2 linked regions of the Diaphorobacter ruginosibacter genome follow. The protein of the gene in region 2 binds, or shares a complex with, the protein of the main gene of each other region. Links are inferred from orthologs where the notes say so. Each region holds a gene or a part of one and is shown on either strand. Other genes may lie near its edges.

Region 1 (6,445 bases), 1.3 Mb from region 2 along the record:
GCCCTGGTCGCTGGCCCATGCCGAAGTGGCGGCTGGGCGGCTCGCTCGGGCGGGCGACAAGCGTTTCGACATCCGCTTCGACGTGCGCGTGTATCGCCCCAAGCGCAGGCTCTCTCCCTTCGCGGAAGCCATGTGGGAGCGGCTTGCCGTGCGCAGCTGAGGCCCCCCAGGGCAGCGCCGACCCCCGGTCAGGAAATGTTCGCGCGAGGTTTTCGAGGACGACATTTGGTTTGAATTGGCACCATATTGTGCCGAATTGGCACCAACACCCGCGAGCCGCTTCCGCAAAATCCGCCTCGCACACCACCCATCCCTACATAACGAATCGGAAGACGACACCATGCACCACCGGACCGCCACCACGCCATTGCCCACTCCCTCGATTTCCCGCCGCAGCGCAGCAGCCCGCGCGCTGGCATACGGACTGTCGCTCGTCGCCGCCTGTGCCGCTCCGGCCCACGCCGCGGAAGACCCGGCCGCCTACCCCACCAAGCCGATCACCATCATCGTGGGATATCCGCCGGGCGGCAGCACCGACCTGATGGGACGCCTGGTGGGCGTCGAGCTCTCGAACCGCCTCGGCCAGCCCGTGGTCATCGAGAACCTGGGCGGCGCGGGCGGCACCATCGGCGCACAGAAGGTGGCGAATGCCGCCGCCGATGGCTACACGCTGCTGGTCGGCGCGAACAATGAGCTGGCCATCGCCAAGCTGGTCACGCGGAATGTGAAGTACAGCATCAACAGCTTCACGCCCATCGGCCTGATCGGCTCGCAGCCCATGGTGCTCGTGGCCTCGCCGAAATCCGGTGTGAAGAACGCCAACGAATTCACGCAGCTCGTGAAGAAGAATCCCGGCAAGTTCAGCTACGGCAGCTCGGGCGTGGGCACGGCGCTGCACCTGGCGGGCGAGATGGTCAAGGAACAGGGCGGCCTGTTCATGACGCACATCCCCTACCGCGGCGTGGCACCGCTCACCAACGACCTGGTGGGCAATAACCTCGAGTTCGGCGTGTTCGTGCTCTCCAGCGGCCTTCCGCACATCAAGGCCGGCAAGGTGATCGCGCTCGGCACCACGGAAGCCAAGCGTGCGCAGGCCACGCCCGACATTCCCGCGCTCTCCGAATTCCCGCAGTTCAAGAACGTGGACATCACCTCGTGGTTCGCGCTCATGGCCCCGGCCCACCTGCCGCAGCCCATCCAGGCCAAGCTGAAGAAGGCGCTGAATGAGACGCTCGCATCGCCCGACTTCCGCCAGAAGATGTCTGCCGCAGGCTCCGGCGTGGCCTCGCCCGATGTGAACATGGGCAAGTTCCTGAACGACGAGATCGCGAAATACACCAAGATCGTGCAGTTCGCGAAGATCGAAGAATGACCGAGTGAACGAACCAGTGCATCAGTGAACACATTCGCGAATGAGCCCTCCCATGTCCGCAGAACTGAAATTTGAACTTCCCGCACCCGACCTCGGCGCCTGGCGCACGGGCAACACCGGCACCGAAGGCGTCTGGCATTTCGACTCCGGCCAGCCCGGCCGCCATGTGCTGATCAGCGCACTCATCCACGGCAACGAACTGTGCGGCGCCTGGGCATTGAAAGGCCTGCTCGATGCGGGCTTCAGGCCGGAGCACGGCACGCTCACGCTCGCGTTCTGCAACCTGGCCGCATTCGACACCTTCGATCCGCACAACCACGATGCCTCGCGCTTCGTGGACCAGGACATGAACCGCCAATGGAGCGACGAGCGCATCGACGCCGGCGACACCCAGGAGCGCCGCCGTGCGGCGCAGCTGCGTCCGTTCATCCGCCAAGCCGACTGGGTGCTCGACATCCATTCGATGCACGAGCCTTCGGCGCCGCTGCTGCTCACCGGCATTCAGCCGCGCAACCTCACGCTTGCCGCACAGATGCGCGCGCCCGAACACATCGTGATCGACGCGGGCCACAAGGACGGCACGCGCATGCGCGACTATGGCCGCTTCGGCCAGCCCGACGACACTGCAGGCGACTCGCGCACGCTGCTCGTCGAATGCGGCTTCCACGGCGACCCACAGAGCCGCGCCGTGGCGCACGACACCTGCGTGCGCTTCCTGGAGGCCGCGGGCACCGCCTCGCGCGAGACACTCAACACCCGGCTGCCGGGCTGGCGTCTGGCCGATGCACCACGCCAATGGGCGCTGGAGGTGACCGGCCCGGTCGTCGCGAAAAGCGAGCGCTTCACCTTCACCGAACCCTTCACCGGCCTGGAAGTGATCGCCAAGGCAGGCACCGTGATCGGCGACAACGACGGCGAGCCCGTCACCACGCCCTACGACGACTGCGTGCTGGTGATGCCCTCGACGCGCCAGGCGCGCGCCGGTGTGACGGTGGTGCGGTTCGCGCGGCGCAGGGTGGTTTGAGGAAGCCTACTCCCTCCTTCTCCCCCTCCTCCTCCAAGGCATGAGTGCAGTGCGTTCTTGTTCTGCCGTGGGGGTCCGGGTTTGAGTGGGGGTTGATAGTTGTTTTGAGGGAGGAGGCCGGGAGTGCCCCCGGCGGGGCAGTAACTTTTTGGTCTTGCCCAAAAAGTCACCAAAAATGCGCTTTCAATGCGGGTTCACGCGGTAAAACTCACTTCGCGCTGCGCGCTCCGTTCAGACAGCCACCGCGAGTCAGTCTGGAAGATGTGTTTACGGCACGTCGCTGCGCTCGTGCCTGCTCGCCCGACTTCGGGCGAGCCGACAGCGTCAAGTTTGAACCACAGGGGTGAATTGGGTCACTGTACATCTCGCGAAGTCGCGAGATGCCCCAGCACGAGCGCAGCGACGTGCCGAATGCTCCTCCCCCTAATCTGACTCACGGCGGCTGTCTGAGCGGAGCGCCGCAGGCGAAAAGCGAGTTCTGCCGTGGGTATTAAAACGCCTTTTTGGTGACTTTTTGCGCGCGCAAAAAGTGACTGCCCCGCCGGGGGCACTCCCGGCCTCCGCCCTCAGCCAAGAACCCAAAAACCTAAGCCAGATAAGGCTTGAGATACCTCCCCGTATGGCTGCCCGGATTCCCCGCCACATCCTCCGGCGTCCCCACCGCCACCACGGTTCCCCCGCCCGCACCGCCCTCCGGCCCCATGTCGATGATCCAGTCGGCCGTCTTGATGACATCGAGGTTGTGCTCGATGACGACGATGGTGTTGCCCGCGTCACGCAGTTGCAGCAGTACCTTGAGCAGCAGGTCGATATCCGCGAAATGCAGGCCTGTCGTGGGCTCGTCGAGGATATACAGCGTGCGCCCCGTATCGCGCTTGGAGAGCTCCTGCGCCAGCTTCACGCGCTGCGCCTCGCCGCCGGACAGCGTGGTGGCGCTCTGGCCCAGGCGGATATAGGACAGACCCACGTCCAGCAGCGTCTGCAGCTTGCGCGCAATGGTGGGAACGTCCTTGAAGAACGCATGCGCATCCTCCACCGTCAGGTCGAGAATCTGCGCAATGTTTTTGCCCTTCCACAGCACCTCGAGCGTCTCGCGGTTGTAGCGCTCGCCGTGGCACACATCGCAGGGCACGTAGACATCGGGCAGGAAGTGCATTTCCACCTTCACCACGCCGTCGCCCTGGCAGGCCTCGCAGCGGCCGCCCGCGACGTTGAAGCTGAATCGGCCCGGCCCGTAGCCGCGCTCCCGGGCGGTGTTGGTTTCGGCCATGAGCTCGCGGATGGGCGTGAACAGGCCGGTATAGGTGGCCGGGTTGCTGCGCGGCGTGCGGCCGATGGGCGACTGGTCCACGTTGATGCACTTGTCGAAATAGTCGATGCCCTCGATCGCCTCGTGCGGCGCGGGCTCCTCGTGTGCGCGGTAGAGCTGGCGCGCCACCGCGGCATACAGCGTGTCGTTGACCAGCGTGCTCTTGCCCGAGCCCGACACGCCCGTCACGCAGGTGAACAGCCCCACGGGGAACTCCGCCGTCACGTTCTGCAGGCTGTGTCCGCCGGCGCCGATCACGCGCAATGCCTGGAGCCTGCCCTGCGTGGCGCGGTGCACTTCCATGCGCTCGGCCTTGCGGCGGCTGGCAGGGGTCTCGGGAAAGCGTGATTTGCCGGCTTTCTCCGGCGCTGCGGGCTGCTCGGACTCAAGCACGGGCTTCCACGGCGTGCGCCGCTGCGGCACCGGAATGCGCAGCTTGCCCGAGAGATACTGGCCGGTGAGCGACCCGGGCTCGGCGCACAGCTCGTCGTACGTGCCCTGGGCCATCACGCGGCCGCCATGCACGCCTGCACCCGGGCCCATGTCCACGCAGTGGTCGGCGGCGCGGATCATGTCCTCATCATGTTCGACGACGATCACGCTGTTGCCGATGTCGCGCAGGTGCTGCAGCGTGCCGATCAATCGGTCGTTGTCGCGCTGGTGCAGGCCGATGCTGGGTTCGTCGAGCACGTACATCACGCCCGTGAGTCCCGAGCCGATCTGGCTCGCGAGGCGGATGCGCTGCGCCTCGCCGCCCGAGAGCGTCTCGGCGCTGCGGTCCAGGCTCAGGTAGTTCAAGCCCACGTCGTTCAGAAAGGTCAGGCGCGATGCGATCTCGCGCACCACCTTGTCGGCGATTTCCGCCTTGGCCCCCGAAAGCCGCAGGTTCTCGAACCACGCGAGCGCGTCCGACAGCGTTCGGTGGCTGATCTCGTAGATCGCGAGCGGCTCCTCGCCCTCTCCCACCTTCACGAAACGCGCCTCGCGGCGCAACCGCGCGCCGTGGCATTCGGTGCAGGGCTGCGTGCTGCGGTAGCGCGCGAGGTCTTCCCGCACGACGGAGGACTCCGTCTCGCGGTAGCGGCGCGACATGTTGGGAAGAATGCCCTCGAACGGATGCAGGCGCTCGATCGCCTTGCCCTTCTGCGGGCCGCTGTCGAGCAGGTAGGTGAACGCGATCTCCTCGGTGCCGGAGCCGTGGAGGATCGCGTGGCGCACAGGCCCCGGCAACTCCTCGAACGGGGTCTCCACGCTGAAGCCGTAGTGCCTTCCCAGGCTCTCGATCATCGCGAAGTAGTAGCCATTGCGGCGGTCCCACCCCTTGATCGCGCCGCTGGCCAGGCTCAGCGAGGGAAACGCCACCACGCGCTCCGCATCGAACACTTCCTGCTGCCCGATGCCGTCGCATGCGGGGCATGCCCCCGTCGGCGAATTGAACGAGAACAGGCGCGGCTCCAGCTCCGCCAGCGAGTAGCTGCAGACGGGGCAGGCAAACTTGCTGGAAAACATGTGCTCCCTGTCGGTGTCCATCTCCAGCGCGAGCACGCGGCCGTTGCCCTCCGTGCCGCCCACGCGCAGCACGGCCTCGATGCTTTCGGCCAGGCGCTGCTGCGCATCCGGGCGCACCCGCAGGCGGTCGATCACCACGTCGATGTCGTGCTTCTCGGTCTTCTTGAGCGCCGGCAGGTTCTCGAATTCGTACACGCTGCCGTCCACGCGAAAGCGCACGTAGCCCAGTGCCTGCATCTGCGCGAACAGCTCGTTGAATTCGCCCTTCTTCTGCCGCGCCACGGGCGCAAGCAGCATGATGCGCGTGTCCTCGGGCAGCGCGAGCACGGCATCCACCATCTGGCTCACGGTCTGCGACGACAGTGGCAGGCCATGGTCGGGACAGTACGGCGTACCGGCGCGGGCATAGAGCAGGCGCAGGTAGTCGTAAATCTCGGTGACCGTGCCGACGGTGGAGCGCGGGTTGTGGCTGGTCGCCTTCTGCTCGATGCTGATGGCGGGCGACAGGCCCTCGATCAGGTCGACATCGGGCTTGTCCAGCCGGCCCAGGAACTGGCGCGCATAGGTCGACAGGCTTTCCACGTAGCGCCGCTGGCCTTCGGCGTACAGCGTGTCGAAGGCCAGGCTCGACTTGCCCGAGCCCGACAGCCCTGTGATCACCACCAGCTGGTCGCGCGGCAGGTCGAGATCGATGTTCTTGAGGTTGTGCGTGCGCGCTCCGCGGATGCTGATGCGGCGCTGGCGCAGCGAATCCGCCATGTAGCGACCGTCATCGCTACCGGAGTGAAGGGAACGGAGTGGCTCCGCAGACTTGTCTTGCTTTGGGGGCATGGAATCTCACACATCGCAGGCGAACCAAACATCATAGGACACCGCCCGCACCGCTGCACAGCCCCACGCGCTACAAGCCTACAAACCCCTGTCCGGCGCGTTCGACGGCTTCGTGTTGCGCCTATTAATTACAAACGATATAATTTCAATTGAAATCAAATAACATCCACGACGATCATGAGCCTTGACTCCCGCCTCGAACGCATTCTTGCCGGCAAACCCCGAAAAGTGCTGGATGCCGTGGCCGCATCGCGCCTCATGCTGCACACCGCCGCCCTGCTGGAGCAGCGCGTGAACGAGGCCTTGGCGCCGTTTGCGCTGCACATGCAGGAATACCTGGCGCTCAACCTGCTTGCGGATGCCGTGCACGAGCCGCTGCGGCCCTCCTCGCTGGGCGTGT
Region 2 (8,756 bases):
TCCCCGTGCCGGTTGCCATACTGCACCGCGACGGCAAAGGTCTCATCGGTGAGCAGGGCGCCGCCGATGAGCTTCTGCATGGCTGTGGAGCGCTGGAAATACATCGCCATGTACGAACTCATCAGGATGTGGCGCAGGTTGATCAGCAGCACGCCGGCCACGATCGACAGCGCGCCTGCGCCGGCCGCGTACAGCGAATAGAACAGGAATTGCGCCGAGCCGGCATAGAGCAGCCCCGAAAGCAGGACGATCTCCAGCGGCGAGAACCCCGATACGGTGCCGATGGCGCCGCAAGCAAAGCCGATGCTCCAGTAGCCGAGGATGGTCGGCAGGCAGGCGATCACGCCTGCCTTGAAGAGCGCGCCCGCCCCATCCTCCCGGCCCGGCACCGTCGGCTGGGAAGATGGATCGGTGTTGGAGATGGAGTTCTGCTCCTGGGGTGTCACTGCTGGGTCCACAAAAACGGTTTCAAAACGGCTCTGGTTCTTCTTCACGGAATGCCGGAATCCACGAGGGCTTGCGTGCGGGTGGCCTCCGGCGTGCTTCCATGCGGCTTCGATCGGCCATTCGTGCGCAGGCGCCGATACAGGGCTTGATCCTTCGTTGCACCTCCTTGCCTACCGCAAGGTATGTCTGCGTCGGCGACGCCTCGTCTCAAGCCCTGTCTCGGCGTTGTGGCTGACGGTTCGATCGCCTTGGCCACTTCGTTGGCCCGCTGCTCGATGCATCGCAATCCACGTCCCTCAACTTGTGAAGAAAAAAATCAAATCCGCCCTTGAACAAAAAACAAAAGCGCTGTCGAAACAGCGCTTTTTCAGGCGTAGCCGCGAAAGCGGGGATTATCCGTGGATGGTGATCCCCATGCTGGCCGCTCAGAATGCCGGGACGACGGCGCCCTTGTACTTTTCCTGGATGAACTTCTTCACCTCGGCGGAGTGCAGGGCCTTCATCAGCTTGGCGATGATCGGATCGTTGGCGCGGTCGGCGCGGGCTGCAACGATGTTCGTGTAGGGCGAGTCCGCGCCTTCGATGAACAGAGCGTCCTTGGTCGGGTTCAGCTTGGCTTCGATGGCGTAGTTGGTGTTGATCAGGGCCACGTCGACGTCACCCAGCGCGCGAGGCAGCAGGGGGGCTTCGAGTTCCTTGAACTTCAGCTTCTTGGGGTTCTTCACCACGTCGAGCGGAGTGGGTGTGAGGCTCTTGGCGTCCTTAAGCTCGATCAGGCCCTGCTTGGCCAGCAGGATCAGCGCGCGGCCGCCGTTCGATGGATCGTTGGGGATGGCGATCGTCGCACCGTCCTTCAGGTCCTTGATGTTCTTGATCTTGCTGGAGTAGGCACCGAAGGGCTCCACGTGCACCTTGCCGTTGGGCACTTCGACCAGCGAGGACTTGCGGTCCTTGTTGTAGCTGTCGAGGTAGGGCTTGTGCTGGAAGAAATTGGCGTCGAGCTGCTTGTCTTCCACTGCGGCGTTGGGCTGCACGTAGTCGCTGAACTCCTTGACTTCCAGATCCACGCCGTCGGCCTTGAGCTGGGGCTTCACGAAGTTCAGGATTTCAGCGTGCGGCACGGAGGTGGCGGCAACCTTGAGAACGTCGGCTGCCTGTGCACCGAAAGCGAGGGCGGCCAGGGCCAGGGCGGTCAGAGATTTCTTCAACATGTCCAGATGATCCTCAAAAAAGGTGTCTTTATGTGGTGGTCGTCCGTTCCCCGCCGGCCCGTGGCGGACCGATGCGGGGAACTGCAAACAGAACGCTAGTGTAGTTCTTCGCGTTGACGGGCGCCTCGTTTTTAAATTCATATCCATATATTGAATGGATATTTAATAACCAACGAATCGATGCCGCCTGCATCAGAACGGCGCTGATACGCTTCAGCGAACCACTTCCAGCAGGCGGTCGAGGCCGCCCTGGTTGATGGCGACCTTGGCCTGCGCGCGTACGGTGGGCTTGGCATGGAAGGCCACGGAAATGCCGGCCTCGCCCATCATCGGCAGGTCGTTGGCGCCGTCGCCCACGGCGATGGTCTCGCTCGGATCGATCCCCATGAGCGAGGCCATCTCGAGCAGCGTGCGGCGCTTTTCCGCACCGTCGCAGATGTCACCCCAGGGCTGGTCTACCATGCGGCCGGTGAGCACGCCGTTCTCGACCTCGAGCACGTTGGAGCGCGCGAAGTCGATGCCGAGGTGCTTTTTCACGCGGTCGGAGAAATAGGTGAAACCGCCCGAGACCAGCAGCGTCTTGAGTCCGGCGGCCTTGGCCGCGTCGATCAACTCCTTCGCGCCGGGGTTGAACTGCAGTCGCTCGGTGAACACGCGGTCCAGGTCTTCGGTCGTCACGCCCTGGAGCAGGGCCACGCGCTGGCGCAGGCTTTCCTTGTAGTCGGCGATGACACCCTGCATGGCGGCCTCGGTGATGGCCGCCACCTCGGCCTTGCGGCCCACGGCGTCTGCAATCTCGTCCACGCATTCGATGTTGATGAGCGTGGAGTCCATGTCGAACGCGATCAGCTTGTAGTCAGCGAGCTTGAGCGGAGCCGTCACGCCGCGCAGGACGAGGCCGGGAGCAAATTCTGTGGCTTGGGGCATTTCTTCTTACCGATGCGCAATGCAGATGAAAAGCCGTAATGGTAGTGCGAACGGCGCGTGCGGGGAAAGAGAACAGGGGGTGCCCACGGGGGCGGCCCCTCGGCAAGGGCCGCCCCCTGTGGTGGATCGGGGTGATGCGGAGCGCTTACTTGCGCGGTGCCTTGGGCCCATCTGATGCACGGGACGCCTCGGGCACCTGGGGCGGCTTGCGCGTGAACAGCCAGGTGAAGAAGCCTCCCATGCATACGATGAAACCCAGGCCGATGATGGACATCAGACCGTAGTCGGTCGAAAAAAGATCGCTCAGTGCTTTCATGGCAATTTCCTTCTGTCTTTCGCAGGAGCGCGTGGACGTTCGCTTTGCGCGGAGATCGTCTGCACGCTGTGGGTCGTCGATGGGACAAAGGAACTATGGCCAAGTAGAAGTTATTGTGAGTTGTGGTGCGTCAAAAGAAGAAGTAATGAGCGGATGAGCGAATAAGCGGATGGGCCGGCCCAGGTCAGGCGGCGGCCGTGGTGGGCTTGCCCAGGCTGCGCAGGATGTCGCGCACCATGTGGGCGCGGTCCTTGGGATCGGGCAGCTCGCGCTCGATGCGCAGCTTGTCGTTGCCTGCCAGCTTGATGTGCTTGTTCTTCTGCACGAGCTGGATGATGTTCATCGGATCGATCGGCGGATGGGGCTTGAAGGTGATGTTGATGACGCCCGGCGCGGCATCCACCTTCACCACGCCATAGGGCTGGCTCATCACGCGCAGGCGATGCACGTCGATGAGTGTCTGCGTCTGCGCGGGCAGCTTGCCGAAGCGGTCGACGATCTCCTCGAGCAGCGAGTCGATCTGGTCGGTGGTGCGCGCGGTCGCGAGCTTCTTGTAGAACGACAGGCGCAGGTGCACGTCGCCGCAATAGTCGTCTGGCAGCAGGGCCGGCGAGTGCAGGTTGATGTCGGTGGTGACGGACAGCGGCGAGAGCAGATCGGGCTCCTTGCCCGCCTTGAGCGACGCCACGGCCTCGGACAGCATCTCGTTGTAGAGCTGAAAGCCGATCTCCATCATGTTGCCGCTCTGGTTCTCGCCAAGCACCTCGCCGGCGCCCCGGATCTCCAGGTCGTGCATTGCCAGATAGAAGCCCGAGCCGAGCTCCTCCATCTGCTGGATCGCATCGAGCCGCTGCGCCGCCTGCTTGGTCAGGCCGTCGATGTCCGGCACCATCAGGTAGGCATAGGCCTGATGGTGCGACCGGCCCACGCGGCCGCGCAGCTGGTGCAGCTGCGCAAGGCCGAACTTGTCCGCGCGGCTGATCAGGATGGTGTTGGCGGTCGGCACGTCGATGCCGGTCTCGATGATGGTCGAGCACAGCAGGATGTTGTAGCGCTGTGCGACGAAGTCGCGCATCACCTTCTCCAGTTCGCGCTCCGGCATCTGGCCGTGCGCGACGGCGATGCGCGCCTCGGGCAGGATCTCCTCGAGCCGCTGCTTGCGGTTCTCGATGGTCTCGACCTCGTTGTGCAGGAAGTAGCACTGGCCGCCGCGCTTGAGCTCGCGCAGTACCGCCTCGCGGATCACGCCCGTGCCTTCGTTGCGCACGAAGGTCTTGATGGCCAGGCGCCGCTGCGGCGCGGTCGCGATCACCGACAGGTCGCGCAGGCCCTCGAGCGCCATGCCCATGGTGCGCGGGATCGGCGTGGCCGTGAGCGTGAGCACGTCCACCTCGGCGCGCATGGCCTTCATCGCCTCCTTGTGGCGTACGCCGAAGCGATGTTCCTCGTCGATGATCAGCAGACCCAGGTTCTTGAATCGGGTGGATTCCGACAGCAGCTTGTGCGTGCCAACGACGATGTCGACCGTGCCTTCGCCAATGCCCTTGATCGCCGCAGTGATCTCCTTGCCGGATCGGAAGCGCGAGACCTCGGCCACCTTGATCGGCCACTTGGAGAAGCGGTCCACCAGCGTCTGGAAATGCTGCTCGGCCAGCAGCGTGGTCGGCGCGAGGAGTGCCACCTGCTTGCCGCCCATGGCAGCGACGAACGCCGCACGCAGCGCCACTTCGGTCTTGCCGAAGCCCACGTCGCCGCAGACCAGGCGGTCCATCGGCTGCGGGCTGATCATGTCCTGGATCACGGCATGGATCGCGGCCTTCTGGTCGGCGGTTTCCTCGAAGCCGAAATCATTGGAGAACTGCTCGTAGTCCTGTACGTTGAAGCGGAACGCGTGGCCCTGGCGGGCGGCGCGGCGCGCGTAGATGTTGAGCAGCTCGGCCGCGGAATCGCGCACCTGTTCGGCCGCCTTGCGCTTGGCCTTCTCCCATTGCCCGCTGCCCAGCTTGTGCAGCGGTGCCTCGTCGGCGGAGACGCCGGTGTATCGGCTGATCAGGTGCAACTGGCTCACGGGCACGTAGAGCGCGGCCTTGTCGGCGTATTCCAGGTGCAGGAACTCCTGCATCGCGGGGCTGCCGTCGGGATTCTTCTGCCCGATGTCCATGTTGATCAGGCCCAGGTAGCGGCCGATGCCATGGGCGCTGTGCACCACGGGATCGCCCACCTTCAGCTCGGACAGGTCCTTGATCAGCGCATCGACGTCGCTCACCTGCTCCTGCTTGCGGCGACGGCGCGAGGACGTACCGCCCGCGAACAGCTCGGTCTCGGTGACGAAGTCGATGCCGCCCTGGACCCAGTTGAAGCCGTTGAACAGGTTGGCCGTGGCAATGCCGATCTTTTCCTCGGTCGTCTTCTGGAACTCCTCCAGCGAGTCGAATGCCGGTGGATCGAGTTTCGAGGCGCGCAGGAAATCCAGCAGGCTTTCGCGCCGGCCGTCGCTCTCCGCCAGCAGCAGAACCCGATGCCGGGTGGACAGGATGTGGGCGTGGAGCTTCGCGAGAGGGTCTTCCGCGCCGCGGATGACCGACAGGTCATCGAGCTTCTGGAAGTGCGCGTTGTCCTCCACGTCCTCGACGCCCGGCCGCAGCGCGAGCTGCGAATGGTCCTTGGCGCATGTGTAGAACTGGTCTGCGTTCAGGAACAGGGTCTCGGGTGGCAGCACCGGGCGCTCGGGATCGCCCTGCACCAGGCGGAAGCGCTCGCGGGTGTCCTGCCAGAAGCGCTGGAACGACGATTCGAGGTCGCCATGCAGCACCACGGTTGCGTCGCCCCCGAGGTAGTCGAACACCGTGGCGGTTTCATCGAAGAACAGCGGCAGGTAGTACTCGATGCCGGCCGTCGCGACGCCATTGCCCATGTCCTTGTAGATGCGGCTCTTGGTGGGGTCGCCCTCCAGCAGTTCGCGCCAGCGGTGACGGAACTTGGCGCGCGCCTCGTCGTCCATGGGGAACTCGCGGCCCGGCAGCAGGCGCACCTCGGGAACGGGGTAGAGGCTGCGCTGCGTGTCGGGGTCGAAGGTGCGGATCGAATCGATCTCATCGTCGAACAGGTCGACGCGGTAGGGCACGTGCGAGCCCATGGGGAACAGGTCGATCAGTCCACCGCGCACCGCGTATTCGCCATGGCTCACCACCTGCGAGACATGCGAGTAGCCCGCCAGCGTGAGCTGCGCGCGCAGCCGGGCTTCGTCCAGCTTCTGCCGGGTCTTGAAATGGAAGGTGTAGCCCGCGAGGAAGGAGGGCGGCGCCACGCGGTACAGCGCCGTGGTGGCAGGCACCAGCACGACATCGGCCTCGCCCTGCGAGATGCTCCACAGCGTGGCCAGCCGCTCGCTGATCAGGTCCTGGTGCGGAGAGAAGGTGTCATACGGCAGCGTTTCCCAATCGGGGAAAAGCGCGCAGCGCAACCCGGGCGCGAAGAACGCCATCTCGCCGATGAGGCGCTGCGCGTCGGACGCGTCGGCGGTGACGATCGCCACGATGCGCTTGCCGGCCTTCTCGCGCTCGGCCAGTTGGGCAAGCAGCAGCGCATCCGCCGATCCGGCGGGACGGGGCATGGCAAAGCGTTTTCCGGGCGAGAGTTTGGGCAGGTCCATGATGGCTGATCGGTCTTCAAAAGAGAAAGCGGAGTCGGAGACGGTCAAGAATAGACTCAAAAAACGACAAAACCCCGCGGCGTGGGCAGCGGGGAGATGCATATTCTACGGACGCCATTTTTCATGGGCGGGAGTGGTGTCTCTGCTGTGCAATGGACCGTCACCCCGCAGGACAGCTTCTACAATCGCCGCCAAGATGAACCAAGCAGAAACCCAGGCGAACGCAACGAGCGTTCGCTGCCATGCCTTGTTGCCCAGCGCCGGTATCGGCGCACGCGCGGGTACGGTGCAGCCCAAGCAATACCAGCCCCTCGCAGGCAAGCTGCTGGTCGAGCACACCCTGGCCGCCTTTGCGGGCGTTGCACGCATTGCCAGCGTGAACGTGGTGGTGACGGCGGGCGACGATACGCTGTCCAGCGTGCCGGATGCATGCTGGAACGTGATCGAGAAGGGCGGCGCAACGCGCGCCGACAGTGTCTTCAACGGACTCTCCCATCTGCTGGAAACCGGCGAGGCCCGGCCCGATGACTGGGTGCTGGTGCATGACGCCGCGCGCTGCCTGATTTCGCCCGCGCAGATCGATGCACTGATCGACGCCTGCATGGTCGACGAGGTTGGCGGCCTGCTCGCGCTGCCCCTGCCGGACACGCTCAAGCGTTCGGTGGACGGCCGCGTCGCCGAGACCATTGCGCGTGGTGACAAGTGGCTCGCGCAGACCCCGCAGATGTTCCGGGCAGAGGTACTGCACAGGGCGCTCGCCCATCATGCGGCAACGGGTTTTGCAGGGATCACCGACGAGGCGAGCGCGATCGAGGCACAAGGCCTGAAGCCGTTGCTGGTGCCCGGCAGCGCGCAGAATTTCAAGGTGACCTATCCCGAGGACTTTGCCCTCGCGGAGGCCGTGCTTCTGCAGCGTGGACGCTCGCGCGCCCCGGCCTGAGATCCTCGGCCTGAATTCTGGATAGACGAACATGACGACCTCTTCGACTTCTTCTTTCGTGCCTCCATTTCGCATCGGCGAAGGCTGGGATGTTCATGCGCTCGTACCCGGGCGCAAGCTGATCATCGGCGGCGTGGAGATCCCGCATACGTCGGGATTGCTTGGCCATTCGGATGCCGACGTGCTGCTGCATGCGATCACCGATGCGCTCCTGGGTGCCGCCGCGCTGGGTGACATCGGCCGGCATTTCCCCGACACCGATCCGCAGTTCAAGGGAGCCAACTCCCGCGTGCTGCTGGCGGAGGCCGCCCGGCGCGTTCGCGCCGCGGGTTTCGAGATCGGAAACGTGGACAGCACGGTGATCGCCCAGGCTCCGCGCCTTGCGGGCCATATCGCCGCCATGTGCGAGTGCATCGCGCTGACGCTGGGCCTGCCCGCCGGGCAGGTCAATGTGAAGGCCAAGACGGCGGAGCGGCTGGGGCCGGTCGGGCAGGGCGCTGCCATCGAGGCCCGTGCCGCGGTGATGCTGTTCCCGAGATGATGGGCGGCCGCATTTTCATCGCCTGATGTTTGCGGCCTGATGCGGCGGCCCAATGGGCCCAATGGGGCTGAAGCGCTGGGGCTGGCCTGGCCGCCCCATTGCGCAAAGGCCTTCAGTCGTTGCCCGGATCCGTGCCGATCGGCATCGGCTGGGTATCGCCGCGCGGGTGCTCGCCGGGACGGGGCGGCAGATGCCGCTTTACCTGGGGCCGCTGCAGGCGCTGCTTGGGATCTGCGCCCTTGGGCAACTCGGCCACGCGCTGCAGCTGGATGTGCGCCACCAATCCGCCGGAGGCTGCATTGGCCAGAGCGAAGATGCCACCCATGCGCTGCACCGTCTTGTCGACGATCGCGAGCCCGAGCCCGGCGCCCGCTGCGGCCGTGCGCGCGGAATCGCTGCGGAAGAAGGGCTTGGTGAGGTTGGCCAGCTGTTCGGGCGGCACGCCGTTGCCGTGGTCGCGCAGCTTGATCAGCACCCATTTGTCCCAGGACTTCGCGGTGATGTCCACCGTGGCCACGCCGGTCTCCCGGTTCTTGCCATAGCGGCGCGCGTTCTCGAGCAGGTTGGAGATCACGCGGGCCAGTTCGATCTCGTCGACCAGCACGTTGAGGTTGTCGGGCACCGACATGCTGATCTGCAGCTCGCGGTGGTCCTGGACGGCGTACACGCAGGAGGACACGACGCCGTAGAGATTCACCGGGGTGAGCGTGACGGCGTCGGGG

Evidence for each region. The genes of interacting proteins can lie anywhere in the genome.
Region 1: the proteins of mfd (region 2) and uvrA are in contact, whole or in part, in a crystal structure (PDB 4DFC), measured with the Escherichia coli proteins. The link is inferred for Diaphorobacter ruginosibacter from one-to-one orthologs.

The regions. Positions count from the first base shown.
Region 1 is NZ_CP060714.1:4,751,040-4,757,484, reverse strand. What follows is about bases 2,783-6,343. They hold uvrA (excinuclease ABC subunit UvrA), read right to left. Parts: upstream 5,974-6,343; coding sequence 2,983-5,973; downstream 2,783-2,982. Other genes in these bases: H9K76_RS21400 (MarR family winged helix-turn-helix transcriptional regulator), read left to right, coding at 6,223-6,343. Outside these bases: H9K76_RS21420 (LysR family transcriptional regulator), read left to right, coding at 1-160; H9K76_RS21415 (Bug family tripartite tricarboxylate transporter substrate binding protein), read left to right, coding at 341-1,372; H9K76_RS21410 (M14 family metallopeptidase), read left to right, coding at 1,425-2,396; more of H9K76_RS21400, read left to right, coding at 6,344-6,445. UniProt on the Escherichia coli protein: The UvrABC repair system catalyzes the recognition and processing of DNA lesions. UvrA is an ATPase and a DNA-binding protein. A damage recognition complex composed of 2 UvrA and 2 UvrB subunits scans DNA for abnormalities.
Region 2 is NZ_CP060714.1:3,473,223-3,481,978, reverse strand. The notes cover bases 2,886-6,952. They hold mfd (transcription-repair coupling factor), read right to left. Parts: upstream 6,554-6,952; coding sequence 3,086-6,553; downstream 2,886-3,085. Other genes in these bases: ispD (2-C-methyl-D-erythritol 4-phosphate cytidylyltransferase), read left to right, coding at 6,750-6,952; H9K76_RS15795 (DUF3149 domain-containing protein), read right to left, coding at 2,886-2,901. Also shown: H9K76_RS15810 (AzlC family ABC transporter permease), read right to left, coding at 1-494; H9K76_RS15805 (MetQ/NlpA family ABC transporter substrate-binding protein), read right to left, coding at 873-1,658; phosphoserine phosphatase SerB, read right to left, coding at 1,872-2,585; more of H9K76_RS15795, read right to left, coding at 2,731-2,885; more of ispD, read left to right, coding at 6,953-7,493; ispF (2-C-methyl-D-erythritol 2,4-cyclodiphosphate synthase), read left to right, coding at 7,525-8,034; H9K76_RS15775 (sensor histidine kinase), read right to left, coding at 8,147-8,756. UniProt on the Escherichia coli protein: Couples transcription and DNA repair by recognizing RNA polymerase (RNAP) stalled at DNA lesions. Mediates ATP-dependent release of RNAP and its truncated transcript from the DNA, and recruitment of nucleotide excision repair machinery to the damaged site.